Regions from separate parts of the Syntrophomonas erecta subsp. sporosyntropha genome, predicted to be linked through region 2. Evidence: riboswitches for the same ligand, from Rfam matches in the RefSeq annotation. Region 2 holds a riboswitch; each other region holds the start of a gene.
What was found. Region 2 has a riboswitch for molybdenum cofactor ahead of ACZ5Q0_RS12820 ([FeFe] hydrogenase, group A). Riboswitches for the same ligand answer to the same signal wherever they lie in the genome.
Positions count from the first base shown of each region.

Region 1: another riboswitch for molybdenum cofactor. It lies ahead of ACZ5Q0_RS07005 (Ig-like domain-containing domain); the one in region 2 lies ahead of ACZ5Q0_RS12820 ([FeFe] hydrogenase, group A).
Region 3: another riboswitch for molybdenum cofactor. It lies ahead of ACZ5Q0_RS06170 (ABC transporter substrate-binding protein); the one in region 2 lies ahead of ACZ5Q0_RS12820 ([FeFe] hydrogenase, group A).

Region 1 is NZ_AP042459.1:1,433,508-1,444,176, forward strand. Features, by position in the region: gene eno (phosphopyruvate hydratase) at 1-942, shown strand, start outside; gene secG (preprotein translocase subunit SecG) at 1,031-1,255, shown strand; gene ACZ5Q0_RS06985 (sodium-translocating pyrophosphatase) at 1,327-3,309, shown strand; gene ACZ5Q0_RS06990 (alpha/beta hydrolase) at 3,639-4,415, shown strand; gene ACZ5Q0_RS06995 (HD domain-containing protein) at 4,453-5,010, shown strand; gene rnr (ribonuclease R) at 5,067-7,172, shown strand; molybdenum cofactor riboswitch at 7,716-7,834, shown strand; gene ACZ5Q0_RS07005 (Ig-like domain-containing domain) at 8,029-8,847, shown strand; gene ACZ5Q0_RS07010 (FecCD family ABC transporter permease) at 8,847-9,860, shown strand; gene ACZ5Q0_RS07015 (ABC transporter ATP-binding protein) at 9,955-10,669, shown strand, end outside.
Region 2 is NZ_AP042459.1:2,632,553-2,643,221, reverse strand. Features, by position in the region: gene ACZ5Q0_RS12830 (formate dehydrogenase subunit gamma) at 1-586, opposite strand, end outside; gene ACZ5Q0_RS12825 (iron hydrogenase small subunit) at 599-961, opposite strand; gene ACZ5Q0_RS12820 ([FeFe] hydrogenase, group A) at 975-2,138, opposite strand; molybdenum cofactor riboswitch at 2,416-2,536, opposite strand; molybdenum cofactor riboswitch at 2,592-2,713, opposite strand; gene ACZ5Q0_RS12815 (AAA family ATPase) at 3,173-5,932, shown strand; gene ACZ5Q0_RS12810 (TerC family protein) at 5,989-6,792, opposite strand; gene ACZ5Q0_RS12805 (YbjQ family protein) at 7,313-7,627, shown strand; gene ACZ5Q0_RS12800 (HRDC domain-containing protein) at 7,642-7,797, shown strand; gene ACZ5Q0_RS12795 (CAP domain-containing protein) at 7,980-8,753, shown strand; gene ACZ5Q0_RS12790 (PucR family transcriptional regulator) at 9,081-10,316, opposite strand; gene ACZ5Q0_RS12785 (IS3 family transposase) at 10,462-10,669, opposite strand, start outside.
Region 3 is NZ_AP042459.1:1,247,475-1,258,143, reverse strand. Features, by position in the region: gene ACZ5Q0_RS06210 (response regulator transcription factor) at 183-875, shown strand; gene ACZ5Q0_RS06205 (sensor histidine kinase) at 872-2,305, shown strand; gene ACZ5Q0_RS06200 (nucleotidyltransferase family protein) at 2,599-3,375, opposite strand; gene ACZ5Q0_RS06195 (GntR family transcriptional regulator) at 3,391-4,086, opposite strand; gene ispE (4-(cytidine 5'-diphospho)-2-C-methyl-D-erythritol kinase) at 4,086-4,952, opposite strand; gene spoIIR (stage II sporulation protein R) at 5,076-5,660, opposite strand; gene ACZ5Q0_RS06180 (ABC transporter ATP-binding protein) at 6,163-6,897, opposite strand; gene ACZ5Q0_RS06175 (ABC transporter permease) at 6,872-7,591, opposite strand; gene ACZ5Q0_RS06170 (ABC transporter substrate-binding protein) at 7,806-8,654, opposite strand; molybdenum cofactor riboswitch at 8,787-8,906, opposite strand; gene ACZ5Q0_RS06165 (hypothetical protein) at 9,046-9,783, opposite strand; gene ACZ5Q0_RS06160 (ABC transporter ATP-binding protein) at 9,773-10,468, opposite strand; gene ACZ5Q0_RS06155 (GntR family transcriptional regulator) at 10,465-10,669, opposite strand, start outside.

The sequences.
Region 1 (10,669 bases), 1.2 Mb from region 2:
CTGGCAGTTGCCCGGGCCGCAGCCAATTACCTGCAGATGCCTCTTTACCAATATATTGGCGGGGTAAGTGCTCGTGATCTGCCTGTACCCATGATGAACATTCTTAATGGTGGAAAACATGCCGATAACAATGTGGATATTCAAGAGTTTATGATTGTTCCGGTAGGAGCTCCTACCTTTGCGGAAGCATTGCGTATGGGTACAGAGGTATATCATTCTCTTAAAAAGGTACTAAATAGTAAAGGACTGGCTACTGCCGTAGGTGATGAAGGCGGATTTGCCCCTGATCTACCCTCTAATGAAGCTGCTATCGAAGTTATTTTGGAAGCTATCCAGGCGGCTGGTTATAAGCCGGGAAAAGATATTTTCCTGGCTCTGGATGTAGCTGCGACTGAAATACTTAAGGATAATAAATATCATCTGGCCAGCACCCAACAGGTACTGACTTCCCAGGAAATGGTAGACTTTTATGTTTCTCTGGCTGACAAATACCCCATCATTTCATTAGAAGATGGTCTGGGTGAAGATGACTGGGAAGGCTGGAAACTGCTCACCGACAAACTAGGGCATAAGGTTCAGCTGGTGGGAGATGATCTTTTTGTTACTAATACGGAAAGATTATCTACCGGAATTGAAAAGGAAGTTTGTAACAGTATTCTCATTAAAGTTAACCAGATTGGTACCTTAACTGAAACCTTGGATACCATAGAAATGGCCAAACGAGCAGGATATACTTGTGTGATTTCTCATCGTTCCGGTGAAACCGAAGACTCGACTATTGCTGACATCGCTGTAGCTACCAACGCTGGTCAGATTAAAAGTGGAGCACCGGCCCGTACTGACCGGATTGCTAAATACAATCAGTTGATGCGTATTGAAGAAGAGCTGGATGATTGTTCACGCTATCAGGGAATACAGGTTTTCTATAATCTTAAGCGGTAATAGCGGGTTATTATTGTTTTTTGCAATATTTCTATGCTAAAATATACCTTGGCTCTCGGACGGAACGTGTTGGAATGGAGGTGAAATTTTGGCCAAAACCATTGTGCTGATTTTACAGATAATATGTGCGTTAGGATTGATTGCAACTGTGCTATTACAGTCTGGTAGAAGTGCGGGGCTATCAGGCAGCATAGCCGGAGGCGGCGAAGCAATTTTTGGCAAGAAAAAAGGCTTAGATGAATTATTTTCCAAGCTAACTGCTTATATAGCCACCATTTTTATCATTCTAACTCTAGCACTAAGCCTGTTCTAGAAGTAGAACGACCGGTATAGGACCGGCTGCTTAACTCTGGTGATAACTGGCAAGGAGATGAGATGTTTACCATGGAAAATTTGGCAACCTTTGCTCCGTTAGGTGGGGCATTAGCGCTATTATTTGCGCTGTTTCTATCGTCACGGGTATCTAAGGCTGATCCGGGTAACGAAAAAATGCAGGAAATATCCGGGCATATACATGAAGGAGCTATGGCCTTTTTAAGCCGCCAATACACTGCTTTGGCCATATTTGTAGTTATTGTATTTATAATACTGATTGTCTTTATTGACTGGCAGACAGCACTATGCTTTCTAGCGGGAGCATCCTGTTCCGCTCTGGCTGGTTTTATAGGCATGTCAGTAGCTACTAAAGCTAATGTGAGAACTGCTAATGCAGCTCGTACCTCCCAAAATGCGGCCCTGGGAATAGCTTTTTCCGGCGGTGCTGTAATGGGTATGTCCGTATGTGGGCTAGGCCTGTTAGGACTGGGAGTTCTCTATATAATCTTTAAAGATCCTAATATTGTTAATGGATTTGCCCTGGGGGGAAGTTCCATCGCCCTGTTTGGCCGTGTCGGCGGAGGTATCTACACTAAAGCAGCTGACGTAGGAGCCGACCTGGTAGGTAAAGTAGAAGCAGGTATTCCGGAAGACGACCCGAGAAACCCGGCTACCATTGCTGACAACGTAGGGGACAACGTAGGTGACGTGGCAGGAATGGGAGCTGACCTGTTTGAATCTTATGTAGGATCAATTATTGCTGCCATGACCCTGGGAGCAGTAATGATAGCGGCGACTCCCGGTTTAGGATTAGGACCAGTGCTGCTGCCTATGGTTATAGCTGCCGGCGGGGTAGTAGCTTCCATTATAGGAACCTTCTTTGTAAAAACTGACGAAAAATCCAATCCCTTAAAAGCACTTAATGCGGGTACTTTAAGCTCAGCTATACTTTTAGTAATATTGGCCTTTTTTGCAGTAAGATACATACTACCGGCCGATATGTTCAATGTATTCTGGGCTCTGGTAGCCGGACTTATTGCGGGAAGTATAATCGGATTTGTTACCGAATACTATACCTCAGATAGTTATGCCCCTGTACAGGGAATTGCTAAATCAGCCCTGACTGGCCCGGCTACTGTAATCATCGCCGGACTAGGGGTAGGTATGCTTTCCACCCTGATCCCCATCATAATTATATGTATAGCTATAGTAATAGCCTTCCTAACTGGTGGAGTATATGGGATAGCCCTGGCCGCAGTAGGTATGCTGGCTACCACCGGAATGGTTGTAGCAGTAGATGCCTACGGCCCAATTGCAGATAATGCAGGCGGAATAGCAGAAATGGCCGAACTACCTCACGAGGTAAGAGAAACTACTGATAAACTAGACTCAGTTGGTAATACCACCGCTGCTATTGGTAAAGGATTTGCTATTGGCTCAGCTGCCTTGACAGCTCTGGCCCTGTTAACTGCCTTTGCTGAAGTGGCTCAGCTGAAAAATATCAACCTGTTAGATCCCTATGTTATTGTAGGACTGCTCATAGGAGCTATGCTGCCCTTCTTCTTCTGCGCCTTAACTATGGGAGCAGTAGGTAGAGCTGCAGGAGAAATGGTAGACGAAGTACGGCGTCAGTTTAAAGAAATTGCCGGTCTGATGGAAGGCAAAGCTAAAGCTGACTATGCCCGTTGCGTTGATATCAGTACCCGTTCTGCAATCAAAGAAATGATCGTACCAGGATTATTAGCAGTAGTAGCACCGGTGCTGGTAGGCTTTATACTGGGTGCCAATGCCCTGGCAGGTATGCTGGCTGGGTCGGTAGCAGCTGGTGTCTGCCTGGCCATACTCCTGGCTAATGCCGGAGGTGCCTGGGATAATGCTAAGAAATTCATTGAAACCGGACACTATGGCGGTAAAGGCAGTGAGGCTCATGCAGCCGGAGTAGTGGGAGATACCGTCGGTGACCCCTGTAAGGATACGGCTGGTCCTTCCTTAAATATTCTGCTCAAGCTGATGGCGATTGTATCACTAGTATTTATCGCACCACTGCTATAAAGTTAGAATTAAATAAATCGTAGAATTTTTTGACAGGTGGGAAAAATCCCACCTGTTTTGTTTAGTGGAAAGTTCGTCAAGTATTTTTTGTTTTATCAATCCTTTTGCATAATAAAGAGAATAAGAAAAACTTGCTGTGGTAGAATTTTGGAAGATTAAAAGATTTTTGCGAAAAAAGTTACTAGGCAAAAGTGGTGGGTTAAGGTGTCCATGGATAGGGCGTAATCAGCAGTATATATATTCTCTAACACTGGCAATCTTACTTTTAGATTCTGGGATAGGTATATTCGGTATAATGTAACATTAAGAAACAATTATAATAATAACCAATGGGGGAAGAGAAAATGAGTGGGGTACATCCCCAGGCTAAGCCGTTTTTTTTACCTGGGAGTAAAGAGGTAGCGCTTTTATTTATACATGGTTTTACTGCTTCCCCTTCAGAGGTCTACCCGGTTGCCCAGCTGCTTAACCAGCAGGCGGGGTTCACGGTAAAGGGTCTATTACTTCCTGGTCACGGATCTACTCCCCGGCACCTGAACGAAACCGGGTGGGGGGACTGGTTTGGTGCGGTTGAAAAAGAACTGGTCAATCTGGCTAGCAAATATGAGCAGGTGGTTACGGCCGGTCTTTCCCTGGGAGCATTACTGGCCCTCCATGCAGGTGTCACTATTCCGGGAGTAAAAGCAGTAGTAAGTATTAATGCGCCTATATTTAATCGCTACCCGCTACTAACTTTTTTAGCTCCGGTTATCGGGAGGGTCAAACCATATTTCCCTAAAGGGCAAGCTAAATCTATTAATTTAGAAAAACAGGGTCGGTTTGCTTACCGGGTAAATCCGGTTAAAGCCTTCCGGAGTATGATGGAGTTGCGTAGCACGGTCATGGGTGAGGTGCAGAAATTAACAGTACCGTTGCTGTTAATGCAGGCTTTAGAAGACGAGTCCGTTCACCCCCGTAGTGCTAATTTTATAGCCTCCCGGGTAGAGCATAATCAGGTGAAACAGGTTATGCTATCTAAATCAGGTCATATAGCTACCATGGGAAAAGAAAAAGATTATATCAGCCAGGAGATAATAAAGTTTATCAGTAAGATTAATGGGGATTAATTTACTAATAATGGAGTAAAGGGGGATTCATAAAATAATGACCAGAGAAGAAGCTTTTGAATTATTAAAACAGCATCTTAAGAATGAAAATCTAGTTAACCATTCATTAGCGGTGGAGGCTATAATGCGTGGTTTAGCTGAAGAGCTGGGAGAAGATGTTGAGCAATTTGGGATTACCGGTCTTTTGCATGATATAGATTACGATGTTACTGGTGACGATCCCCAGCGGCATTCCCTGCTGGGTGCGGAGATACTGGAAAAACACGGACTGCCGGCTGGGGTGGTTTATGCAGTAAAGGTACATAATGAAATTCACGGGCTAAAACGACAATCTTTGCTGGATAAGGCCCTTTATGCAGCTGATCCGGCCAGTGGCTTTATTATTGCTGCTGCTTTGGTGCGTCCTGATAAAGATCTAAATAACGTACAGCTTAAGTCTTTGAAAAAACGTTTCAAAGAAAAAGCCTTTGCCCGTGGTGCCAGCCGGGAACAGATGGCTGCCTGTTCCGAACTAGGTTTAGAATTGGACCAGTTTTTAAACATTGCTCTGGAAAGTATGAAAAAAATTGCCCCCTCGTTAGGTCTAAATGGGTAAGAGTTAGGCTTGTGCGGGGAATAATACCTGTTAAGACCGCCTGTGAGGAGGAAAATATGATTAATAGAAATGAATTGCTGGATTTTATGCACCAGGAGAGCTATCGTCCCTTAGCTTATCACGAATTGATGGCAGCCCTAGGGGTAGATCCTGTGGAAGAGGACAAGTTCTGCAAAACCCTGGGCAGGCTGGAAAAGGAAGGGGAGATCGTTAAGACTCGCAAAAACAAATACGGTCTGCCGGAAATGATGAATCTTACCCGGGGTATTATTCGCCTCAGCCAGCGGGGTTATGGCATTTTACTGCCGGATGAGCCTGGTTACCCCGAGATTTTTGTATATGGGAAAAAACTTAATGGAGCTATGCACAGTGATCGGGTTATGGTGCGTATTCATCAAAAGGCGCATAATGATCAACGGCCCGAGGGAGAAGTGGTGCGGGTAATCAGCCGGGCCAATAAAGAGTTGGTGGGCACCTATGAGAAGGTCAAAAATCTGGTCCAGGTAATCCCCGATGATTCGCGCCAGATTTACCCCATTTATGTTAAACCGACTAAAAAATTAAAGGTAAGTAATGGGGACAAGGTGGTAGTCAAAATTACGGCCTGGCCGGATAAAAACCGTTCACCTGAAGGCAGGATTATAGAAGTGTTAGGAAAAAAAGGCCAGCCTGGTCTGGATATTGAGGTAGTTATAAAAAAACATGGTCTGCGGGTACATTTTCCGGAGGCTGTACTAGATGAGGCCCGCGAAGTAGCGATAAATCCTTCCCAGGAGGAAATAAACTGCCGGCGGGATTTGCGGGCTATAAAAATGGTGACTATTGATGGTGAGGATGCTAAAGATCTGGATGATGCGGTATCAATTGAGCGAACAGAGGGCGGTTACCTGCTGGGCGTACACATTGCCGATGTTTCCCATTACGTTAAAGAGGGAGGAAAACTGGATAAAGAGGCCTGCGCCAGGGGAACTAGTGTATATCTGGTTGACAAGGTTTTGCCCATGTTACCTCCGCAACTTTCCAACGATGTCTGCAGCCTAAATGCCAGGGTGGATCGGTTAGCTATAAGCTGTATGATGGAGATTAACCAGCAGGGCCGGGTGTTAGACTATGACATTTTTAAGTCAGTTATCAATATTGATGAACGGATGACTTATACGGCAGTAAATAAGATATTAGTGGAAAATGATGCCGCTACCTGTGAGCGTTATAAAGAACTGGTAGAAGATTTCCGATTGATGAAAGAGCTGGCTGATATCCTGCGCCAGGACCGAAGTTGCCGGGGGGCCCTGGATTTTGATTTCCCGGAATCGAAAGTTATCGTAGATGATAAAGGGTTTCCGGTTGAGATTAAGAGATTTGAAAGAGGTCCCGGGGAAATGCTTATTGAGGATTTCATGATCAAGGCTAATGAAGTTATAGCAGAACACCTTTACTGGCAGGAGATGCCCATACTATACCGGGTTCATGAAAAGCCTGATGAGGAATCTTTAAACAAGCTCAACCTGGTTTTGGGAGTATTTGGCCATCGCATCCGGGAAAATAAAGTGGAACCATCCGTTTTTCAAAAAGTACTAATGGATATTAAAGGGCGGCCTGAGGAGCAGTTGATTGCCCTGGTTATGCTGCGTTCCATGAAACATGCCCGTTATATGCCCCAAGCTTTAGGGCATTTCGGATTAGCTTCTAAATTTTACTGCCATTTTACCAGTCCGATACGTCGTTACCCGGATTTAATTGTACACCGGGTGTTAAGTGCCATACTGGAAGGTAGTATGAATGCTCGTAAAAGATCCCGCTGGGAAAGAAAAATGACCAGTTTTGGGGAGCAGGCCACTGTACAGGAGATGAAGGCGGAAGAGGCCGAACGGGAATTAGTGGATATTAAAAAGGCCCAGTATATGCACCAGTTTGTGGGAGCGATTTTTGAGGCACGTATTTCTTCCATTCAATCATTTGGCTTTTTTGTTGAGCTGGACAATACGGTAGAAGGTTTAGTGCATATATCCAGTATCGTCGATGATTATTACCAGTTTAATGATCGCAACTACACCCTGGTTGGTAACCATACCAGCCGGCGCTTTTCCATAGGCGATCCGGTCAAGGTACAGTTAGTCAGGGTAAATGTCGATGATGCCAAAATTGATTTCGAATTAGTGTAGGAAGCAAGGGAAGGGTCCCTTTGCTTCCTTTTTGTTGACCAACATGTTTATAAAATCGGGACTTTGTCCATTCTATTATGAAAAGACAAGGTTTACCGGGAGCCGTATACGAGGCCCCTATGTACGGTCCTGTGGGAGGGATGATGCTGCAGCAAGCTACTGTAGCATTATCCTGCTCGATTTGGCTTCTTAACAAGATCACACTACGGGAAGAAAAGGGACCGTCTGAATGTGTGAAAGCCTCAAAAACCTTATTTAGTCCACTGCTACGCATAATATGCGTTGTAAAACGGGAATAGGGAGGTGATCGCGCATATTTATACAATACTCCACTATTTTTCATACAGGCTGCCGTTGAATTGGTAGCCCTACACCCCCTACACCCCCTACACCCCCTTGCTTCCCTCTCTGCTTTTTAGGGTTCGCATGGTCACAAACGTTTTTATTATGTATAGTTAAAATTTCCCTGCCAATAAATTAATAAAAATGGCAGGAATTTGGCTTTAGGTGTAGAAATTCAAGAATCAACAAGTAAATAATTTTGTTTGTAGTAATTTTCGAGTTTTTTAGCCTAAGGCGGTTGCTATGGTTAAAAGGCCGATAGGGTATAGCGGGAAACGGCTGTGCCTCCCGGAGCGGAAAGAAAATTGACAGGACATTAGGCGCTGGCTAAACCTTTACTGGTTTAACTTGTGGCTGGATTACTAAAGGTCAGTTGTGATTTTCCGCAGCTGACCTTAGTTTTTTATCATAGCTTCGGTAGCTCCCCTTCATCCCGTAGCGGGGGTAGAGGTAAAGGAGAAAAGGGGAGAAGGGTTGGAAAGTTGATTAATACTTTAATCAAGGGGGAGTAATTTTGCTACGAAAACGGATACCTGGTGTACTGATAGTTTTTATTCTGACCTTTTGCCTTTTATTAGGAGAAGCTTATACTATGCCTGTTTGGGCCGGAGATGGCTCAGGAGGCGGTAAAAACCAGCCGCTTGCTTTGGTGACTTCAGTACCGGCTCATGGTCAATCAAATGTTAGCCTTCCTGTAGAGATAAAACTTACTTTTAACAAGAATGTTGTGTATATGACGGTACGGGATAATAACCAGCAATGTTTTGCCTTATATTCGGAAGACGGACAGCAGGTACCAGCCGATATTATCATGGCTGATGACCAGGTAGAATTCGAAAAAAGACGGGATGTAATTGTTAAACCCCGGGTGGGACTACAACCTGGCATTACTTATACAGTTAAGGTATCACCACAGCTAGAATCTAAGAGTGGCGTAAATCTAGGTCAGCAGGCGGTGGTAAGTTTTACTACTGCCGGTGTAAAAACGGGGGAGAATCAAGTGAAAAATAGCACCGGGGAAAATGAAAAGACAACTAGCCAGAATAGGGCCGATACCAATGAAGCGGTTTCCTCTAAAGTGGATGACCAGGTGTCTAAAGATAATAATCAACCTGTTGCCAGTATTTCTGAAAACGATAGCCATAGTGGAGGCCATAACGATAGCAGGGATGATAAAAATATAGAAGATGATCCCGCATCGAAAATAGTAAAGACGGGAGCAGCAGAACAGTCCCCTAAAAGCGACCCGAATAATAATTTTAAAATAACTGCGGCTTTGTTGGCATTGGCAGTAGTTATAGCCGGCTGGGCTCTGTATAAAAAGAAAAACTAATGAAGACTGCCAAGAAACATTGGATTTATTTGCTGCTCATAGTAGCTCCTCTGGTTATAGCTTTTGTTTCACTTTTTATCGGTAGGTATCCGGTTTACCTGACTGAGGTCACTCAAATACTTTGGTGTAAGGTAACCACAGCAGTGTGTGATCTACCTTATATACACCAGACAGTAGTCTGGGAAATACGCTTGCCCCGGGTTATATTGGGTTCCATGGTAGGAGGATGCCTGGCAGTTAGCGGAGCGGCTTTTCAGGGGCTGTTCCGTAATCCCCTGGTTAGCTCCGGAATTCTGGGGGTAAGCGCAGGAGCAGGTTTTGGTGCTGCTCTGGCCATTATTTTATTTAACTCAATCGTTTCTACGTACTCATTTGCCTTTGCTTTTGGAGTGCTGGCGGTAGTGTTGAGCTACCTGATCAGCCGGGTTTATAATACTACTCCTACCATTATGTTGGTTTTAGGAGGAGTGATCGTTTCATCGGTTTTTTCCGCCCTCATTTCTCTAGCCAAATATTTAGCTGACCCGGTAGACCAGCTTCCGGCTATTGTTTTTTGGCTTATGGGCAGCCTGGCATCAGCCCGGTTCCGGGATATAGCCATAGCTGGTATACCGATGCTGGTTGGTACTGCCGGTCTTTTAGCAATCCGGTGGCGGATCAATGTATTGTCAATGGGGGATAAAGAGGCCCATGCTTTAGGCATTAACACAGCCCTTAATAAGGGTTTGGTCATTGCCTGTGCTACTCTGGCAACTGCGGGAGCCGTATGTGTAAGTGGAATTGTAGGCTGGGTAGGTCTAGTTATTCCCCATATTGGTCGTATGCTGGTGGGTAATGATAATCGGGTCTTGATCCCGGCCAGTTTTTCGCTGGGAGCCTGTTTCCTGGTATTAGTTGATGATCTGGGGCGGATTATGACCGGATCAGAGATACCCCTGGGGATTTTAACGGCCCTGGTGGGGGGACCATTCTTTGTATATCTTTTAAAAAAGACTAAAGGGGGAGGGTGGTAGTATTAGTTCTTTACTCGAAGCCCGAGATTTAACTTTCGGGTATAACAGTCATCCGGTACTAAACCATATTAATTTTACTATCACCCCGGGTGAGATATTTTGCCTGCTGGGACCTAATGGTTGTGGGAAAACAACTTTACTGGATTGTGTTTTGGGTTTGTTAAGACCCCAGCAGGGGAAAGTGCTATTGAATGGAACTTCTATTAAAGATCTTGATGCACCCAAAATTGCCCGGCAGGTAGCCTATGTACCACAAAGTCATGAAAAAACCTTTCCCTACACAGTTATGCAAATCGTTTTAATGGGCCGGGCTTCTTATATCAGCATGTTTAGCTCGCCTAATCCGGAAGACATTGAGGTTGCCGAACAGGCTTTGGAATTGGTCGGTATCAGCCGGCTTAGGGATCGGCCCTACACTCACCTGAGCGGTGGAGAGGGACAGCTAGTCATGGTGGCCCGGGCCCTGGCGCAAAGGACTCCTCTAGTCATCATGGATGAGCCAACTGCACATCTGGATTTCAAACATGAACTGACCATTATGGAAACCATTGTTCATCTGGTTCGACATACTGGATTATCAGTATTGATGGCTACTCATTTTCCCAACCATTGCTTTTATTTTGAAAACAGCGGTATTCAAACCCGGGTGGCTTTAATGAACCACAATAAATTCCTGGCCGTGGGGAGGCCGGGTGAGGTGCTGTCAGAACGAAATTTAGGCCAACTCTACAATGTCCGCACTAAAGTAATGACCTGGGACCTGGGCGACAGCCACCAACTAAAACAGGTGATCCCTATCAGTACCTTAA
Region 2 (10,669 bases):
CGTCCAGCATCATAGATCCAAATTCCACCCTGGACTTTGGGTGGATGGCCGCCAGGAAGAAGTGTCCACCAATAGCTAGTATCATAACAACAGCATCCCAAAAGTGAATAGTATAACAGAGTTTGAGTAGCACGGCAGGTAAGATACCACGCCACAACCACATGGGAAAACCGGTTATCACCAGCAGGATACAACCCATGATAACCAACCATCCCAGCAGTTTTTGACCGGCATTATATTTATCCTGAGGTGGTACATAACCATGGAGAAAAGGTAGGTAACCACCCATAGTTTTAAGCCACTGGATATCGTTTTTGGTAAATGTCGAAATAGTATCGATAAATTTGGCAAATCTTTCAAAGTTAAGTAGAATATAAATGGCGGGGCCGGCCGCAAAAACTACTCCAGCCCACCTGTGCACCAGTGAGGCATTGGCTGCCCCGCCAAATATATTGCTTATTCCATTCAGATCAAAGTAAAATCCAATACCGGTTAGTCCCAAAAGCAGGAAGCAGATTAGATGAATCCAGTGCATAGTGCGAGTTTGCTCACCATGTTTTAAAACTTTGCCTTGAATGTCACTCATTTTCTTCCCCCCCTATACAGCATTTTTAAGCGTATGCTGCTGCAGTTCTTCAATCAACCCCGGGATATCTTTACCATACCTGGTATGGAGCAGGTGATGGGCTTTTTCACTTACTGGCTTCACTTCTCCGGGGGATAGGAAATCTTTATACAGCTGGATAATTTCTGGATTTTCATGAGATTTTCTTATAGCCATTTTTTCATCCAGACTGTAAAGTCCCGCCGCCCTTTCAGAAATGTAGTCGGAACTGGCGGCAAAAACGTCTACCCCAATTTTGGCCATGACACCTGCAAATATTGCTGTTACGGCCAGCATACCAGTACCTTTAACAAACTGCCTTCTGGTAATACCAGCTTTTTCGGAAAATATGCTCATTCTAATCCCCCCCTCAGTAGGTGTCTCTTCTTATCGGTTGTCCACCGCCGTTAATGCAACCACCGGGACAATTCATGACTTCAATGAAATGATAGTTACTACGTCCATTAAGAACATCTTCTATAATGTTGTCTACATGTTTGATACCGGTTACAATGCAGACATTAACTGGAATTACTTTACCAAGTTGTTTAACCGGGATTTCTACCGTGGCTTCCCGTACGGGCTGCATGCCTCTAACAGCTTTAAATTCAACTTTATCGAGGATTTCACCGCTTAAAAGTTCGTAAGCGGTACGTAAAGCCGCTTCCATAACCCCACCAGTCGCTCCGAAAATAGTAGCTGCACCAGTTGATAATCCAATAAAACGATCAGCTTTTTCATTTGGTAAAGAAAGGAAATCAATTCCAGCTTCTTTTATCATTTGGGCTAGTTCGCGGGTGGTAATCACTGCATCAACATCCTGAAAACCGCTGGCTATCATTTCCGGCCGGCTGCATTCGTATTTTTTAGCGGTACAGGGCATTACCGACACTACGAATATATCGGTCGGGTTAACCCCCAGCTTTTCTGGTAAATAAGTTTTAGCAATAGGGCCAAACATTTGCTGTGGAGATTTGGCCGAAGATATGTAGGGCAATATACGGGGAAATTTATCTTCGGCATATTTGATCCAGGCTGGACAACAAGATGTGAACTGGGGTAGAGGCCCTATGTCTTCATATCCTTCAACCCCCAGGGCGTTAAAAACCCGGTAAATGAGTTCGGTGCCTTCTTCCATGATAGTAAGGTCGGCAGTAAATTCGGTATCAAAAACCTGGTCAAATCCTAGTTTTCTTAGGGCAGCATACATTTTTTCCTTTACATTAGTGCCGGGAGGTTGTCCGAATTCTTCCCCCAAAGCCACCCTAACTGCAGGGGCTTCCTGTACCACTACAGTTTTGCGCGGATCTTTAAGAGCCTGTTTGACCTGTTCTACCATACTGATATCTTCTATGGCCCCGAATGGACAGCTTATCAGACATTGTCCGCAATTAATACATTTACCCACATTAATCTGGTGCTTCTGGCCTAAGGTACCACTGATAGCACCAGTAGGGCAAATGAAGGAACAATGGTCACAAGCTTTACATTGGCTTGTAACCTTGATAATGCCCTCACTGACTACTGTGTTCAAATCAATCCCTCCCCATTGTGTAGTCTATCAGGCTATTTTTGATAAACTATGTCACCTCCTTGTTAATGATTTTATCCTAGACTTCGGGGGAAAATAACTTCCCCCGCTAGTGGAGGATCTTATTATATGTTCCGGGATTATTTATAAGTAAAATTAATCCCGGTGATTTTTAAAAGGTACCCGCTTGCGGGGATGCAAGCGGGAAGAAAAAGATTGGGATTGAATAAAAAATAGTCGCATCTGGTAAAAAAGACACGACTATTTATTACCTGTTTTAAGCAGGTTGGTCATATCTCCTTTCCAAAACACGGGAGGCACAACCGTTTCCAGGTGCACCCATCGGCCCAAAAACCATAGCCTATAGCCACAGGCTCAGAGGCTCGGAGAATTATTAAATTATAAATTAAAATAAGGACAGCACGTTTTGCAAAAAGAGCATACGAAAGCTGTCCTTTTATTTCCTCTTTTACTCCTTTCCAAAACACGGGAGGCACAACCGTTTCCAGGTGTACCCATCGGCCCAAAAACCATAACTTATCGCCACAGGTTTAAAGGGCTCGGAGTTTATATTTAGTTTGGATAAGTTTAGCATAAATGGTACTATTAATCAACACTTTTTGGCAATATTTATGATAGCTAATCTTTTTGGTTCCTGCCGTATCTTAAATAAAAAGCAGTTTTGCAAACGTTTGCCCGCAGCTTCTTGCTATCAACTCCTATATATTAACCTATGTTCTTTTGAACAATTAATGCATCTTTTCATCTGGATGCATAGATATAAAATATATAGCCCTATTAGAAGGGGAGAAAGGCAAAGTAAGGGGTTAGGCAAAACCTTCCCACCAAAGGTAATTTAAGGGCTGCTTAAGAAAGGGATTTCCTTTTTTAGCAGCCCTTTGTTAATGAAATATTCCAATTAAACTGGATTTCATTATAAACTAATAGTATGTATAGAAAATCCCCAACCGGGGAGGGGAGTGGTACCAGGTTTAAAATGAGGGGAATCATGACTTATAAAAGGGGAGGCGAAAATAATGGACCAACTCATACAGGTATGTGGTGACCCTACAGTAGATTGGTTTAGAATCCATAACGAAGATATCATTGTACGAGGCGGAGTATATTACTGGAAAAAACAAAATGAGGTTTCCAGGGTACGATTAAGTTCAAATCCAGGGGGAACCGCCATGATCCTCCGATTGCTAAATGAAATGATTTCTGAAAAATTGGCTAGAGTTGAAGGAGTAACCATAGATGAGGAGTTACTGAATAGACCTAAGGATAATAATATAACGACCTCCTGGACAGTGTGGAAGGATTTTGTTAACCCAGGTTTTGTCCATAGCTCTTTTCGTTTAGAAAAATGGCTTGAATTTGAACCAGGTAACTGGGATTATGCTTCGGCAAAGCTAAATGGCTATCCAGATTTATTAATAATTCATGATAGTGATCTGGGCTTTCGTAATAATAAAGAGGGATGGCCGGAGGTTTTATCTGACGATTCCGGAGAAAAACTACCTGGTGATATTATATATAAACTAGGTCAATATAATGATGATCCTAGCAATCCTTTGCTTGCTAGGATTGCTGAATTAGGGTTAGCAGATAAAACCACCATATTAACTACTTTAAGCGACCTGCGTTCCTGTGCTGTCAAGATAGGAATATCATTGTCATGGGAAAGGATGCTAGACGAGGTAGTTACGGCTGTATTCAGTACGCAGTGTCCTTTTGTTGACCAGGAAGGTAAACATTTAAAATATAAACAGGTTATTGTTAGTATTGGTGCTAGTGGGGCTGTAATTGTCGGCAAGGATAAAAGCACCTTAATTTTTGATCGCAGTGGCCAGGAAGGTGATTTTGCCAGCCTGTTTCCCGGACAAATTATGGGTTACAACACATGTTTAGTAGGGGCACTGGCGGCTGACTGGGCTCAAAACCCGGAAACAATAAATTGGACCCAGGCGACCTGTACTGGAGTTAAATTAGCTCGTAAACTTCATGTTCTTGGTTATGAAGTTATCGAGTGCGATGGAAATAAACATCTGCAATTCCCGGGTAAAGCCATTGCTAAAACCTACTGGGAGTTAAGATCTACTGAAAAGAAAAAAGAAAGTGTGCTCTATAAGCAGATTGGTGATTTGGGAACCTTTACTCTGGAAAACCATATCCTAACCAGTAAATTGAATCGGGACAATTGGACTATTCTGGAAGAAACTTTACTAAAACAACAGCAAGCTGAAGGATTCTCACACGATCCGCAGAGCGCTGTCAATGAATGTGCCAGAGACATTGTTATTAAAGGAGCCCTGGAAGCCCTAGCTGATGTTCCCATCGAAACAATCGGTGCCTGGTCCAGTGCAGACCGGCAGGAAATAGAAGGGGTACGCAGCGTAAATAATGCCATGAAGGATTATCTGGGAATAAAGAATCCGGAGTTACCCCTTTGTGTTGCGGTATTTGGGCCTCCCGGATCAGGTAAATCTTTTGTGGTGAAAGAAATAGCCAAAGGGCTGGGTATAGCGGAAGATGCTCAGTTAACATTTAACCTTTCTCAATTTGAGTCTTACGAAGAGCTGCAGACCGCCTTTCATCAGGTACGAGATCTTAATTTAAAAGGCAAACTGCCTTTGGTATTCTGGGATGAGTTTGATACACCTTGTGCCGGACAGCCCTTAGGATGGTTACGCTATTTCCTGGCTCCCATGCAGGATGGAGTATTTACTGATCAGGGAGTTTCTCATCCTTTGGGTGGCGGTATTCATGTTTTTGCAGGTGCCACTAGATATTCTTTTCAAGATTTTCAAATGGGAGACAACCTGGAGGATCGTAATGCTAAAAAGCCAGACTTTATCAGTCGATTACGTGCCTATATAAACATCAAAGGAATCAACGGAGATCCGAACACAGTGGAAGATAGGCTTTACACGATCCGCAGGGCCTTTATTTTAAGACAATACCTGGATACTTATGCCCCTCAGATTAAAACCGATGATGAGTTTGAAATCGAAGCCGGCGTTCTGGATGCTTTCTTAAGGGTAACTAAGTATTCTCATGGTGCCCGGTCAATGGAAAATCTGATTAAAATGAGCAGTATAGCTGATAAACGTAAATTTGAATTATCATGTTTACCACCTGATCATATTTTAGGAATGCATGTAAATGTTAAAGAATTTAATGATTTAACCTATTTAGGACACCGAGAAATGCTCAGAATCGGTGTTGTAGGACATACCAAGCTGGATCAAAGCCAGATAGCTAAATTAGAGCAAGCCGTAGATAAAGTGATTGGTTTTATCGAAAATCGTGTACCCAAGCACTATATGACAGTTTACTCTTCATTAGCAAAGGGAGCTGACCGTATGGTAACCCGTCAGTTATTAAACCGGAAAGCATCCCAGTTAATAGCGATATTGCCGATTTCTAAGGATAAGTATATAGATGATTTTGGCCCATCTGACGATTATCGTGTCGATAGTGAGGGAGCAGCACTACGGCAGGAATTTAAGTACTGGTTATCACAGCGAGCCATTGAAGTTATTGAAATGTCTCCTTCACCTACCCGCTGGGCTGCATACCTTAAGGCCGGGCACTTTATTGCTGAACAAAGTGATATTCTAATTGCAGTATGGGACGGGCAAAAGCACCAGAATTCAGTTATCGCCCCAATTGTCGATAGAGCCGAACAACTCAATAAACCTATTTGCCATATCTGGGCAGATAACTACAAAGCAGGTCCCCCCCAGACCAGTATAGGACTAAAGCTCGGAGAAACAACCTACAAGAATTTCTAAAAAAAGGAAGCAAAGGGGCGGTCCCTTTGCTTCCTTTCCTTAGTATTTATAAATATTTATACTGCCTTTTTAATCGCAGCTGCATTTTGTACCGTTTTTGATTCATCTTTGGATAGGAACCATCCTGCTACAGCGATAGTTATTAAAACTAACCAGAAAGTTATTTTCCAAACTGGTGAATGGGGTATAGTAGGGGATAGGACATGTAATCCTGGGTGGGCCAGCGAATGAATTGCCAGTTTAACCCCCACCCATCCTACAATTAGATATGCAGTAGTTTCTAATCCTGGTTTTTGTTTTAGCAGGCTTATTATATATGTAGCAGCAAATCTTACACAAATGAGACCTATAAAACCACCTATAAAGGCGACTAAGAATTGAGCACCATCCATACCGCCAATGTTAGGCAGATTTGTAACCGGAAGGCTAACCACTAATGCTATAGCAGCTAGAATAGAATCTACAGCAAAGGCTATATCAGCCAGTTCAACCCTTAATACCGTTCCCCATAAGCCAGGGGCTTTTTTAGATCTACATTTAGTTTCATCCTTAGCATCACCGGGTTTATTATCTTTAATATGACTTTTATAAATATGACTAACAGCGATAAACAATAAGTATGCTGCTCCTATAGCTTGGATTTCCCATAGATCAACTAGGTAGGAGATAACAAAAAGAGAGGTAAAGCGAAATACAAATGCTCCAGCCAGTCCATAGAACAATGCTTTTTTAGTTTGTTCATCAGGTAAATGCTTAACCATAACCGCCATTACTAAAGCATTATCAGCAGCTAATAAACCTTCTAAGGCAATGATTATTAACAATGACCAACCATATTGAAATAATAAAGCCGATTCCATTATATAGCCTCCTTACAACTAGCTAAATTGTTTAGTAGGAACAAAAAACGGCCCTCCATTTCTGTGCAAAATAAAAAAACCTATGGCACTACATAAGAATGTGCCATAGGTCTCGTTTAGCAAAATAAATACTTTGCCCGATAATACCAGACAAAAAATTGACGAGATTGTTGATATTATCCGCTGAACTACTCCCCTATGTTCTTTTGTTATAATAAACCAAATTTTTGTTATTTTCAATAGGGTACTATTTTTTAATTGAATCCACATTAAGCGGGTCGGTTAACAATCAACTATATCTGTCTTTATTTATAGATTTCCCACGTCTAAAGATCGGCATTTTCAATAAGTAATGTCACTAAAGCACCTTACTAATACTTTTACCCGCGACAATTTTTTAACCTAGTGAGCGGCTGACTGTTTCAGGCTAGGTGGACTTAGAAAATTTTGTATAATGATCTTCGGCTTATGATAAGATTATGATAATATATTTTAAAATTGAAAAGGAGGATTTTCATCTATGATTCTGACAACTACACCTGGTATAGAAGGCCAAACCATCCGTGAATATATGGGCCTGGTGGCTGGTGAAGCCATTATGGGCGCCAATGTAGTTAGGGATATATTTGCTAGTATCACCGACATTGTAGGGGGACGCTCCGGTGCTTACGAAACCAAACTAAGCGAAGCCCGCCGGATTGCTATTGATGAAATGACCGATAAGGCCCGTCGGCTAGGGGCCAATGCTGTGGTAGGTATTGACCTTGATTACGAAGTAATCCGAGACGGGATGCTGATGGTATCCGCCAGCGGTACTGCAGTGAAAGTCGGTTAAGTTGCCAAAACAGGTTGCCGTATTATATATATACCAATGCTCAGCTCGAAGAAATTATTGCACTAATGCCGGAAACATGTCAGGAATTAATGCAGATTAAAGGTTTTGGAGAAAAGAAATGCAGTAAATACGGAGATGCTATTATAAATATTGTTAATAAATTTAAATAAAAACCAGATTAAACGTGATGGTGCCATAAACCACCTACTAAATCCACTGGCAAGTTTTTCCGGCAAGTGTGTTCATTGCCCAATACTCCCTTAATTAACCTATCTTGGATTAATACTGGTAGAATTTTCAACTAGCCATACGGTAATATATTCAGTTAATTTAAGGAAAAGGAGGTATGGCTATGAAAAAAATTCTAGTACCTGTTATAGCCCTTTTTCTTATCCTGGTACCCATACATAGTCTCAAGGCTGAGACAAATCAGGTATGTTCATCCCAGGGTACACGGCTGGTATTAAGGAGCGATTTATGTCGTTCAAGAAGTACCAGTGTCAAGCACCAATTCCCGACTATACGGATCCCAAGATGGGATAATGCTGATCAAAAGAGTGTAAGAGTAATCTACAACAGCAGAGGGAAAACATTGACCCGGGTTCCTTCACAAACAGTACCGGTGCCAAAGCAACCGACTTTTCAACCGAGTCCGGTTCCTGCAAAACCGGCACCTGTATCGACACAACCCTTGGCTCCAACACCTGCACCCGAGCCAACTCCGGCACCAGCACAGGAACCGGCAAATTTCTCTGCTATGCAAAAAGAGATGCTGGGTTACATAAATGCGGAAAGGGCATCTGCCAATTTGCCTTCGTTAACCCTGGACCAAAAGCTATGCCAGGGAGCCTATCTCAAGTCACGCGATATGGCAGTTAACGGATATTTCAGTCACACTTCACCGACCTATGGTAGTCCCTTTGAAATGATGAAAAGTCAGGGTATTACCTATAGGACAGCAGGGGAGAATATAGCTAAAAACACTAGTGTAAAAGGTGCCCATAATGCATTTATGAATTCAGCAGGTCATAAAGCCAATATTCTTAACCCGGGATTCGGTAAATTAGGGTTGGGTTTTTACCAGGAAGGACAGTATTTGTATGTTACCCAATGGTTTACAAACTAAAACTTATGAGCGGTAACTAAAAGGGAAAAAATCAGGGGGCAGTTTTGAAGCAAAATTGCCTCCTGATTTTATTACCAATGCTATGCCAGAGAGCCTATCTTCAAATCCTGGGACATAGCATTAATAGCGTTTTCAGCCACAAGTCACCGGCTCATGACAGTTGTCTTTAGATAACAAAAAGGGCGAACATAGCAAAAAGCTAGCGTTAAAATGCCCAAAATGCATTTTTAAGATGCGGTAGGTTTAATGCCAGGGTGGCCAGCTTTATAAAAGGGTATTGGTAGGGCTATTTTTAAGAATAACTAAATATCCAGCTAAATACTTATTTTAACCGCCAATATTGACCGGCTTAAACCCAGTTGATATTTCTTCTGCCTTCATAGTATCTAGGTAACCTGTAGCCTTAAGGGTATCCCACACCTTTATAGCAGTATACAATTCTACTCGAGTCTCCATTTGCGAAAGATCGACATTTAAAATCTGTTCAATTTTGTTCATCCGGTAGTAAAGAGTATTAACATGAATAAAGAGGCTGTCAGCGGTTGATTTGATATTTACGCATGAATCAAGTAATTGCCGTAATGTAGGCAGTAACTCACCTTCATTTTTACAATCATGTTCAACTAATAAACCTATCCTTTGTAAACAATAATCTTTGATGGCATGAACATCCTGGGAGAAAACACCATAATACACTCCTAAATCTGAAAACTTTTGAATTAGACTATTTTTACCGGTTAAATGAATAAGAGCAACAGTTATGCGAGCCTCATGGTAGCTTTTTAATATATTACTAAGCGGGTAGATTTGTCCTATGCCAATACAAATCCTAATTCTAAAGCGTTCCTCAACCATTACTTTATAATTAGTAATATTTTGCGGCAAAACAGCCTTAAGGTTGTGCCATTCTTTATCTCCCTCATAAACAGGAATTAGCATAATTAGACATTCATTACCTATAACCGGGATTATGTCATAGCCTTCTTTTTTAAAAAACTCATTAGAATATGACTTAAGCAGATGCCAATCAATTTCATCATACGCAGATTCTTTACGGACTAATAAAGCAAAATAGGATTCATAGATATTTAAATTTCGTTCACTTAATTGGAGAATATCTTCCATGCTAGAGGTACTTTGGCCTAAAAAGTATTGTTGAAGAGCTTTCTCGAAGGATTTTTTGTTTTTGTTCAATTTACAGAAGTAACACTTTATAGCTAATCTCGTTACTCTAAGAACCGAGAGGTAAGAAAAAATCTGGGGTTCGCGGCCTTTAACTACAACATATGCACTAGAGTTATTATAGTTAATACGATAATAAAGTGTTTTGCTTTTTTTATTAAAATAATACTCTCTACGCTTAGCTTGACCGGGAATATTGATAAAGAAATCATCAACACTAATATGACAATCACTTATCTCCGGATAATAAATACGCCCATTATAATCAGCAATTATTATAGACGTTTCCAGAGTTGATTCAAGATATGATGCAACAAAAGCTAAACCTTGGTCTAATACTCCTTCTATTAAAATATATAGGTTTTGGGGTTTATTAGACATTATGCCACCTCTTTTGCTTAATCATATTAGCCTAAGTAATTGCAAGAAACCGGACTGACCCCCTAATATTGTACAAAAACTCTTAATGTCTGGCTGATACTTAGAATTTGAAAATTTATATAAACTGGCTTTGCCAGGATCATTATTATACCCTTACAGACTGGATTTTTAAGGATTTCTGCTGTAACAGGTGGTACGCTTCATTTGGAGTATGATATTTCAAACTGGAATGAATCCGCACTGCGTTGTAGTCTTTTATGAATTGGCTTACCGTATCGTAAGCTTCGGCATAACTTTGGAATTCATGCTTGCTCAGACATTCTCCTTCTAGGATGGCATTGAAAGATTCAATG
Region 3 (10,669 bases), 1.3 Mb from region 2:
AAAGAAAAATTTTTCACTGGCTTTTCTTTTTTCTACAAAAATAGGAATAATTCCTGGTCTAAGAATACACATTTTTTTAGTTAACCCTTGTTAATTAGGCATTTAAAAAGTAGTGTATACTCTAAACAAAGCTTTTTCTTTAAAATAGAAACTTTTAAAGCCTGTTTATGGGAGGATCTATTATGGCTGAGCGTATATTACTAGTTGATGACGAAGTTAAGATACTGGACATGGTAGATAACTACCTTAGTAGTGAAGGTTACCAGATCGGCCGTGCCTCTACCGGTTTAGAAGCACTGGAAGTACTATCCGGGAACTCCTATGACCTAATGGTACTAGATCTGATGCTGCCAGAATTAAGTGGACTGGAAGTTTGTAAACGTATCCGCCAGGACAGCGATATTCCCATTATTATGCTGACAGCCCGGGGGGATGAGATAGATAAACTGCTAGGGTTGGAGCTAGGAGCTGATGACTACATTAGTAAACCCTTTAGCCTACGGGAATTAGGTGCCCGTATTAAAGCGGTTCTGCGCCGTTCCAAGCCCTCCCCCCGTAATGGCATATCGGACACCCTGCTGGTGGAAAATCTCCGCCTGGAGCTGACCCGTTATGAGCTTTATATCGATAACCAGCCGGTAAGCTTAACCCCTACTGAATTTAAACTGCTCGGTACCCTAGCCATAAATCCAGGACAGGTTTTCAGCCGCCTGCAATTACTGGAAAAGGTTTATGGAGATATATACCAGGGCTATGAACGCTCTATTGATACTCATATGAGCAATATTCGCAAAAAACTAGAGAAAAATGGGAGTCATATCGTAATAAAAACTGTTTACGGTGTAGGTTACAAACTGGAGGTTGAACCAGAGTGAAAATAAAACATCGTCTAGCCCTTTCTATGGCCGGGGTGGGAATCATTTCCATATTGATAACCGCTGCCTTTATGTATGGCTCCACCCGGGACCTTTTTTCCCAGTATCTGACCCGTACTGCCTCACTGCAGTCCCAGCAATTAGTAGATGCAGTGACTGATTACTACCTTGCCAATGGCACCTTAGAGGATATTCAGAGTTGGCTAGAGGAAAACCCTATGAGGCCCGGTCATGGGCGTTCCACCCACGGGATGCACTCCGGTTGGAATATGCGGGGACCAGGTTATACCCATATTATGAATAACAGAACCATTCTGATAATCGATCCAAACGGACAAATTGTAGGTGATTCTACCGGCCGCCGTCTGGGTGAAAGTGCTTCCCGTCAGGAGCTTAACCAGGGTTATCCTATTACAGTTGATGACCATTATGCCTGCCGGGTAGTTTTCCCGGGTGGGCAAAATATGCTGCTGGGTAACCTGGAAAAGGACTTTTTGCGTAGCATTACCGTGTATTCAGGTACTGCCGCCGTCATTAGTTTACTAATTGCCCTCTTGCTGGGATTTTCCATTAGTAATAAAATTAGCCGGCCAGTATCTTCCCTGGCCCTGGCAACTAACCGTCTGGCTAATGGTGAGCTTAATACCCGAGCGGAAGTTAATGGTGATCAGGAAATTGTTCTGCTAGCACAAAACTTCAACCTTATGGCTAAAAAGCTGGAAGAAAACCGCACCCTCCGGGAAAACCTTACTGCTGATATTATTCATGAGCTGAAAACTCCGCTGGCCATACTCCGCGGTAATCTGGAGTCCATGCAGAGCAGGATCATAAAACCCAACGAAGAAAACCTGATGTCACTTCAGGATGAAGTGATTCGCCTTTCTAAACTAGTTGATGACCTGGAACTATTAACCCGGTTGGAAAGCGGTCAACTACCCCTGGAACTAAAACCACACTCCCTGGCTGACTTGCTGGATGCTTTATTTCCCATTATCAACACCATGGAGCTGGAAGGTAAACACTTTATACCACAAATCCCTTCTGACTTGCCGGCTATATATATTGACCGGAACCGTATCCTGCAGGTATTGATTAACCTGCTTACTAATGCCATGAATTATACCCCTACCGGCGGAGAAATAAGCCTCATGGCAGAATCATTTGATCAGGAACATATCCATATAATGATCAGGGATAACGGTAAGGGTATCGAACCTGATATACTTCCCCATATATTTGACCGTTTTTACCGGGTAGAGAAGTCCCGCTCCCGCAAACTGGGAGGTATGGGGTTGGGTCTGGCTATAGCCCGAGGTTTTGTAGAGGCTCACCAGGGTAAAATCTGGGCCGAAAGCGAATTAGGGAAGGGCAGTACCTTTCATGTCCTGTTACCGGTCTGGAAAGGAAGCCAGGCCGGAAGTCCAGTTTAAGAATAACACCCGTAACTTACTCCTAACCGATAAATAACGAAGCAGTCATACCGGCTTAGTCAGAATTTTATCCGCTGTAAGAGCGTCCTCCATTCCCCTCTCTCCTTGAAGGACAGGTATTTGTATCAATAAAGAAGCCCTAGAGGGCTTATAATTGGTACCTGGAACATAGGGACCAGGTATTACTCTACCCCGGCACTACCAACCAGAATAGTAAATCTAAATTGGCGGTTAACTACCCCCACTAAAAAATCCCGGTCAATAGGATCGGGATTTTACTATACTGTTTATTTTTAAAAGGATATACCAGCCAGATACTGGTTGGCCAACTCTAAATCGCTGGGTTTATCAACATCAACCCCCACTTCTGCATAAGGGGATATAATTGCTTTTCCTTTTAAACCGGTTACTTGATAAAACTTTTTTTCTATACTGGTAATGGTGAGCTGGCGGGTAAGATACTTCCATACTAGTCCCAACCCGAAAAGTTTGGCCAAAGCCAGGGGATTTTTACGTCTTTCTACTAATTTTACAGCTACATCCAAACCCCGATTAACAATACTTTCCTTTATAATGAATAAATTGCCCCCGGTAAAAACACCCTCCCGTAAATTAACATAAGTTCGGGATACTCCTGGGAACCGGGCTTCGTTTACCTCTTTACTCGTAACCGGATAAAAAAAGTCAGCCCGATATTTCTTACACTGGCGAATAAAATCTTCAATAGCCTCAGTAGTAATAAATGGTATATCCGTAGGCATCACTAATAAATTACTACTGATCCCTTTTTCTCTTAGAACCTCTACCGCCTTAGAAAAACTCTCTACCGCATTGTCCCCTCCGCTGGCAAAGTAAATATTCTCCTCCCGGGCAAATATCGTTCGTAGTGCTTCCACCGGACCGCTGATGACTATATTACGAACTAAAGAACACTTTCGCAAAGCCTGGTAAACGTAGTAAATCATCGGGTAATTACCAATGATAATTAGAGCCTCATTATCATACGGCGCAATTTTCCTCAACTCACTGTTACTCTGGCCGCCAGCAAGGATAATGGCATCGTAGGGCATATTTGTTTACCTCCATTATTCAGATAAAGGGAATCCGTCCTTTTTGATCGCTTCTATCATAATATTTTCAGCGTTTTCTATATGCTCCTGAGCCACTTGCCGGGCCTGCTGTATATCGCGAGATTGTATGGCCTCAACAATACTGCGATGTTCCTCCAGCGAGCGTTTCATCCTGCCTGGATAAGACAGGGACTTGGTGCGGAAACGTTGTATCTGTTCACGCAGGTTATTAATTATATTAGTTAAACGTTCATTACGGCTAGCCTTATATATAGCCTCATGAAACTTAGTATCCACTTCCACTAATTTTTCCATGCTACTACTGGATATAGCCTCGGCTTTTTCTACCAGCAGCCGCTCCATCTCCTCTAACTCTTCATCAGTAATCCGCTCTGCCGCCAGTCCCGCCGCCAGGCCTTCCAATGCCGCCCGTATTTCAAATATATCCGCAATATCTTTAAAAGATATATCAGCCACATAAGCCCCTTTTCGCGGAACCATAACAATAAACCCTTCCATTTCCAGTTTACGTAAAGCCTCCCGGATAGGGGTACGAGATACCCCTAGTTCTTCAGCTAACTGGATCTCCATAAGGCGCTCCCGGGGTTTTAGAGTTCCGGTAATGATTGCCTGCCGGATAGCATCCAAAACCAACTCACGTAATGGCTTGTATGAATCAAGGTTTACCGGTAATAGCCTTCTCTCTTCCATCAATATCCACCCCCACTGGTGTAAGATGAAACCTGATATACTTCCCGGTAAGACAAATTCATCAAATCAACTGCTTTCCGGGCCAGGTCCTGCTGGTCAAAGATGGCAAAAACACTGGGGCCACTACCTGACATAAGAGCCACAAGGGCTCCCGTCTGTCTTAATCGTTGTTTTATGTAAAAAATCTCCGGGTATTGTCTAACACTTACTGACTCCAGTACATTCACCATTTCTTTGCACATTCCTATCATATCACATTTATACCATGCATCAAGAAATCGTTCGCCTGCAGGTAACACCTCAACCTTATCCCGGTTAAAAGCCTGGTAGACATCACGGGTTGATAACTCAAAATTGGGCTTTACCAATACCATATGTAAGCTCATTGTGGAAGGAAGCGGTGTAAGTACTTCACCCCGTCCTCGGACCAAAGCAGTACCCCCCAACACACAAAATGGTACATCAGAACCTATCTGGGCCCCCCACTGGCAAAGGGTCGTCATATTTATGCCCAGATTATATAGCTGGTTTATGCCCCGCAAGACAGCAGCAGCATCAGTACTTCCACCCGCCAACCCGGCTCCTACTGGAATAGTTTTATCAATATATATTTTTACCCCTGGTATATTAAAATGGTTCATCATCAACCACGCCGCCTGGTAAGCCAGATTTTCTTCTCCTTCCGGTAGCATAGGATTATTAGTTTTCACCTCTATACCGGTTGATTTTTCTAAGTAAACCTGATCTACAAGGTCGATTTGATGCATAACCGTTTCCAATTCGTGATACCCATCAGGACGCTTACCTTTAACATCTAGAAAAATATTGATCTTCGCCGGGGCTTTAATCATCAGGGAATTACTCAAATTCCTGCCTCCATTTTTTGTTTACATTATAGCTTTACCTTATGGAAAAAGGAACGGACGATTACGCCCGTTCCTTTCAGGGGAAGGTAATGGTATAACTAGATAACGATAATTTCAGTCCTTTTATTCGGCAGTCCGGTTTTGAAGCTGTCCTAATTTGGCACCCCGGGGAAGCAGTTCCAGACATTTAAAACTTATCCGTGCCTCAGCACGGGAATCCATACTAAGCCCCTTATCAGATGACGAAACCATACACAAAGGCGGGAATAAGACACACCACCAGTTTCTTCCCTGCCCTTCACCAATAATGACTTTTACAGCCTGGTAATCTCCCTGGGGCAGTACAAAATTACCGTATGATTTGGTAGGAAACTCATATTCTCCTACACTAACCTTAACCGGATACGTAAACCCCTTTTTATCAACTACCTCTTCGGCCACCTGCTTTATGTCCGGCACTTTATCTGCAGCAGTCTGCCGAGCCTGGTCCAGATCATCGATTCCACTAAAATCCTCTTTCATCATAGCAATTACAGCATCTTTAACCTCAATTTTAAGAGTCTGATCAGTAACTGTATCACTATTAGCCACTACATGTAGGCGTAAAACACTGTCTTGCAGAGGGGTTCCCCGTAGTTCCTTAACATAGATACCAGTACAACTAACTAATGTTACCATGATAATGAACATAAATATTTTTTTACCCATTTATGAGTCCTCCTCTCTGTTATTTAAGTATTTCCCTTAAGTTCATTTTTAAAACTTAACCAGGCAGCAAATTAAAATTCATTCTTTTAATAAAAGCATCATTTAGTAGGCATTCTTGTATATCAGATATGGTTAAGTTTTTGTAGAGAGGAATGGGTAACTGGGCAAACCAGTAAATTATCCCTGGTTTGCCTTTCTATAATCTAATATAATGATGGTGATAAATATCTTTTATCCTGGCAATGTCTTAATTCACTGGTCAGATCATTGACAGCCCTTGTGAAAGTGAGTACAATAACATCTAGAGGATTTGCTTGTGGCTTTCCCCACAGACAAGTTCAACCACATATAATTCCTAATTCCCCCCCCGGGAATTATAGACATCACCAGGTCATGATGGTGATGTCTAACCCTTTTCTGGACTTCTTTTATAATAGCTCTAGGTTTTAAATAAATTTTCAATAGCAAGGATAGAAAAGAAGTGTTTATCCGGTCCCCCACTCTAAAAAAAAGTTTCCCCCCGTAAAAAGGCCGCCGTCCGTGGATCACTAGCCTTCTCAAATATAGCCTGGCAGGAATTATGCTCCAAAATCTTTCCTTCCCATAAGAAAATGATTTCGTCCGCCAGGCGCCGGGCTTGAAACAAATTGTGGGTAACTAGCATAATGGTAGTGCCGTATTTCTGGTTGATAAAACGGATATGATTTTCGATTTCAACCGCACTAGCGGCATCAATGTTAGAGGTAGGTTCATCTAATAAAACAATCCGGGGCTGTACTGCCAGAGCACGGGCAATCGCCACCTTCTGACGTTCTCCACCTGACAGGGTACGGGCTTCCGCCTGGGCAAAACCCTGCATACCCACCAGTTCCAAAGATGCATATACCTTCTTTTTAATTTCTGTTTCTTTCAGGCGACGGGCTCGCAAGCCATAGGCCACATTGTAGAAAACAGAACCTTGAAACATAAACGAGGTTTGGGTCACCATGCTCATCTGGCGTCTGAGTTGTACAAGTTGCTTTTTATCCCAGCGTAACTTTTGTCCCAGTATAGACAGGTTCCCCTCATCGCTAATGGTAAGAAGAGCCAGGATTCTTAACAGGGTGGTTTTGCCTGAACCATTAGGCCCTAATATACCATATATTCCTCCTCCGGCTACCATAAGGTCTTGAATATTTAAAACCTCCCGGGTTCCGTATCTTTTAATCACATTATGTAATTTGAATACTGGTGTCATGCTTAAATGTCCTTTTCTCCAATATTAATATGGCCGAGTTAATTAAAAAGGAAATAACCAGAAGAATAAGACCAATGGCTATCGCTGAGCTAAAATTACCCATACGGGTTTCCAAAACGATAGAAGTGGTAAGCACCCTGGTTACACCTTTGATATTTCCCCCTACCAGCATTACGGCTCCTACTTCAGCAATAACCCTCCCTAAGGCAGTGGTCAAAGCCGCAATCAAGCCTACCCGGGCCTCACGAATAATAGTACGAACTGCCTGTCTACGAGTAGCACCCAAAGTAACCGCCGTGTCATAAACTTCCTGACTCAATGCCATCACTGCCCGGGCCGTCAAGCCACAGATGATGGGAGTAGCCAGTAGTACCTGGGCAACCACCATAGCTGCAGGAGTAAACAATAATTCGTATTGTCCCAGAGGTCCCCGATAGGTTAATAAAAGGTACACGATTAATCCTGCCAGTACCGGGGGAAGTCCCATTAAGGTATAAATGCAGTTTAATACTACCTGCTTACCTTTAAAGTTTTTCAAGGCAAAAGCCGCCCCAGTAGGAATACCCAGCAGGGCAGAAATTACCAGGGCACCAAGAGATACCTGTAAAGATAATACGGTCACCTGAAAAATTTGGGGGTCCAGGCTTATAATCAACTCCAGAGCTTCCTTAAAACCCGGTCCAATAATATCCAAAACAATGAACCTCCCATTACAGGAATTGCGAACTTATTTCCGCTGGCCCTCTTCAGCCACTGGGCCTTCGCAGGCGTTCTACCATGGCCCGTTAACATCGCTCTCCATACTTGTACATTTTAACAGGCTAATCCGGAAGTTTGGACAACGAAATCCAACTCATATATAAATGCCGGGAAAGCCCTCCTAGGCCCTCTCCCGGCATTTATATTAACTATTTCGCATCAGGAACAAATAAAGTCTGATCATATTTATCTTTGCCAAACTCACCAATCATCTTCTGTCCTTTTTCTGAAGTTAACCATTCCGCAAATTTAGTAGCCCCTTCATAGTCTACATTGGGGTATTTTTCCGGGTTAATAGGAATAACGCCATAAGGGTTAAAGAGCAGCTGGTCCCCTTCTACCACAGTAACCAGACGATATTTGTCTTGATTAGCCAGATAGGTAGCCCGGTCAATCAAAGTATAAGCCTGTTTTTCATCTGCCATCCGGTAGGTATCACCCATGCCCTGACCAGATTCAATATACCAATCTCCCTCAGGAGTAATTCCGGCTGCCTCCCAAATTTTCTTTTCTTTTTTATCAGTACCAGAGTCATCGCCCCGGGATACAAAGGCAGCCTGCTTGGTAGCTATAGCCGTAAAAGCTGCTTTTACATCCTTTTCCCCTTTTATGCCGGCCGGATCCTCTTCCGGACCAATGATGAGAAAGTCATTATACATAACATCGCGACGATCCACCCCAAAACCATCTGCCACAAATTTATCTTCAGCCGCCCGGGAGTGTACTAGGATTACATCAACATCGCCGGCTTCTCCCATTTGAATAGCCTGGCCTGTACCTACTGCGATTACATCTACTGTATAGCCAGTATCCTTTTTAAATTCCGGTAATAAAACATCTAGTAATCCAGAATCTTCAGTACTAGTAGTAGTGGCTAACTTTAAAACCTTCTCTGGCTGGTTTTCTGCCGGTGCCGGTGTTTTCTGGCCGCATCCCATTACCAGAACCGAAAGTACGAAAACCATTAAAATGGCAAAAATCGATGCCTTTCTTCGCATACTTAAACCCTCCCATTATTTAATTAATAACTGGCACTATTAGCATATCTGGCCGGAACATGGGCATCAAGCATAAAAAAATCGGTTCCACTCGTGCCCCAAGGATAAGTAGATCCGACCATTTCCTGGTAGGTATTGTCGGCATCATCTCCTTTCCATAGGGGAGGCATACCCGTTTCCAGATATACCCTAACGACTCTTATCCCATAACCAGGCTGTCTTAGGAATAAGGGTTCGGAGATTAATAAATGAGATAGTCTTTCCTCTCCATTATGGTCGAATTTTAGATTTTTTTCAACCATAAGCTGGAAGTACCGACTTATAATTAAAGATGTTAATATATTAAAACCGGACGGATGAACCGCCCGGTTTTATGGGTCTAACCATTAAGCTATAACTCCACCCGGCTATTATACACAAGCACCGTAATCAAAAAGATCAGCACCACTATTACCAGATATACCCCTATACCTGCTGAAACCATCCTGCTGGGAAATCCATCCGGGCTGGCTATATTACCCAACTCGGGGAATATTAGGTTAGAAAATTTTCCAGATAACCACAGGGTCACCAAAAACGTCAATGCGGTAACTAGTCCTGATAATCGGGTAACTAGTTTACCTACTACCTGGCTGAAAAAACTAATACTGATAAGATAGAGCAAAAAAACTATACTGCCCAGGTAAGCCAGCCATAGATATTCCCATAGTCCTTCTATCCCAGCTATCTCTAATAAATCCGGTAATAACTCCGGCTGTATAGCCATTATAAATGCCACGGCACAAATCCCAGCAATAACGGTACCGATTATATATTCACTGATCAAAGCCATTAGTTTGGTTCCTAAAATCAGGCCGCCTTTTACCGGCAGTGACATCATAAGATAAATGGTATTGTTGTTCCACTCTCCACCCAGCAAGCGAAATGAGGAAACAAAAGGCATCAGGCCCACCAGGCCTAATAGCAGAAATAGCGGTAATACAACGATATTAGGATTAGGCCCCAGCCGAAAATAAATAAAACTGTTTAAAACTATGGCGACTATAACCATTACTATAATTTCTGGGATTAGTTCCCGCATTTCTTTTTTATATAGGCTACCTAACATTTTTCCGCTGCTAGTTGGCATCACGAAACGCCTCCTTCATCATGCCCACCAGGGACAGGCCTTTTTCTATACGCAAGTCCTCTGCATTCCCGGCCAGTTTTATACGACCTGCACTTAAGAACACCACCTCATCTACCAGGGCTTCTACCTCAGCAATTTCATGGGTAGAAATGATAATGGTTTGCTCCCCTTCACGGTAATCGCGAATCAACGTATTTATAATTTCCTCACGGGTTAGAACATCTATTCCCGATAAGGGTTCATCCATTAACAAATAGGGGGCACGACGGGAAACAGTTAGTAATAGCTTAGCCTTAGCTCGTTGGCCCTTGGAAATCCGGCTTATTTTCATTTCCCTATCCAGGTTGAGAAAAGCCAATAAGTCCTGATATTTACCTTCATCCCAATCTGTATAAAAAGATTTGATAAAGGCAGCTGCTGCCCCAATAGTCATCCAAGGATATAAGTAATCTACTTCTGGGAGGTAGGCGATACGATCTCTAGTTTTCAGTGGAATTTCTCCATCTATTTTTAACTCTCCCTGATCAGGCCGGTTTAATCCTACCATCATCTTAAGGGCAGTTGATTTTCCAGCTCCATTAGGGCCAAACAATCCAATAATCCGGCCCCTTGGAAAGGTAAATGTCAGCCTGTCCAGGGCCTGGATTCTGCCAAAATGCTTGCTGACCTCCCTAAATTCAATCATATTTCATCCTCCTTAATCTTTTCCTGAAGCAGCTGCACCATATCTACTCCGGAATAGCCGAGAGATTTCATTTCCTCTATAAAATAACTTAGAACACCGCCCGCCATTTCATGTTTAATCTGTGCTAACCTTTCCGGGGATATGCAAATGTAGGTACCTTGTCCCCTGAGGGTTTGTACTATCTCCATATTTTCCATCCCC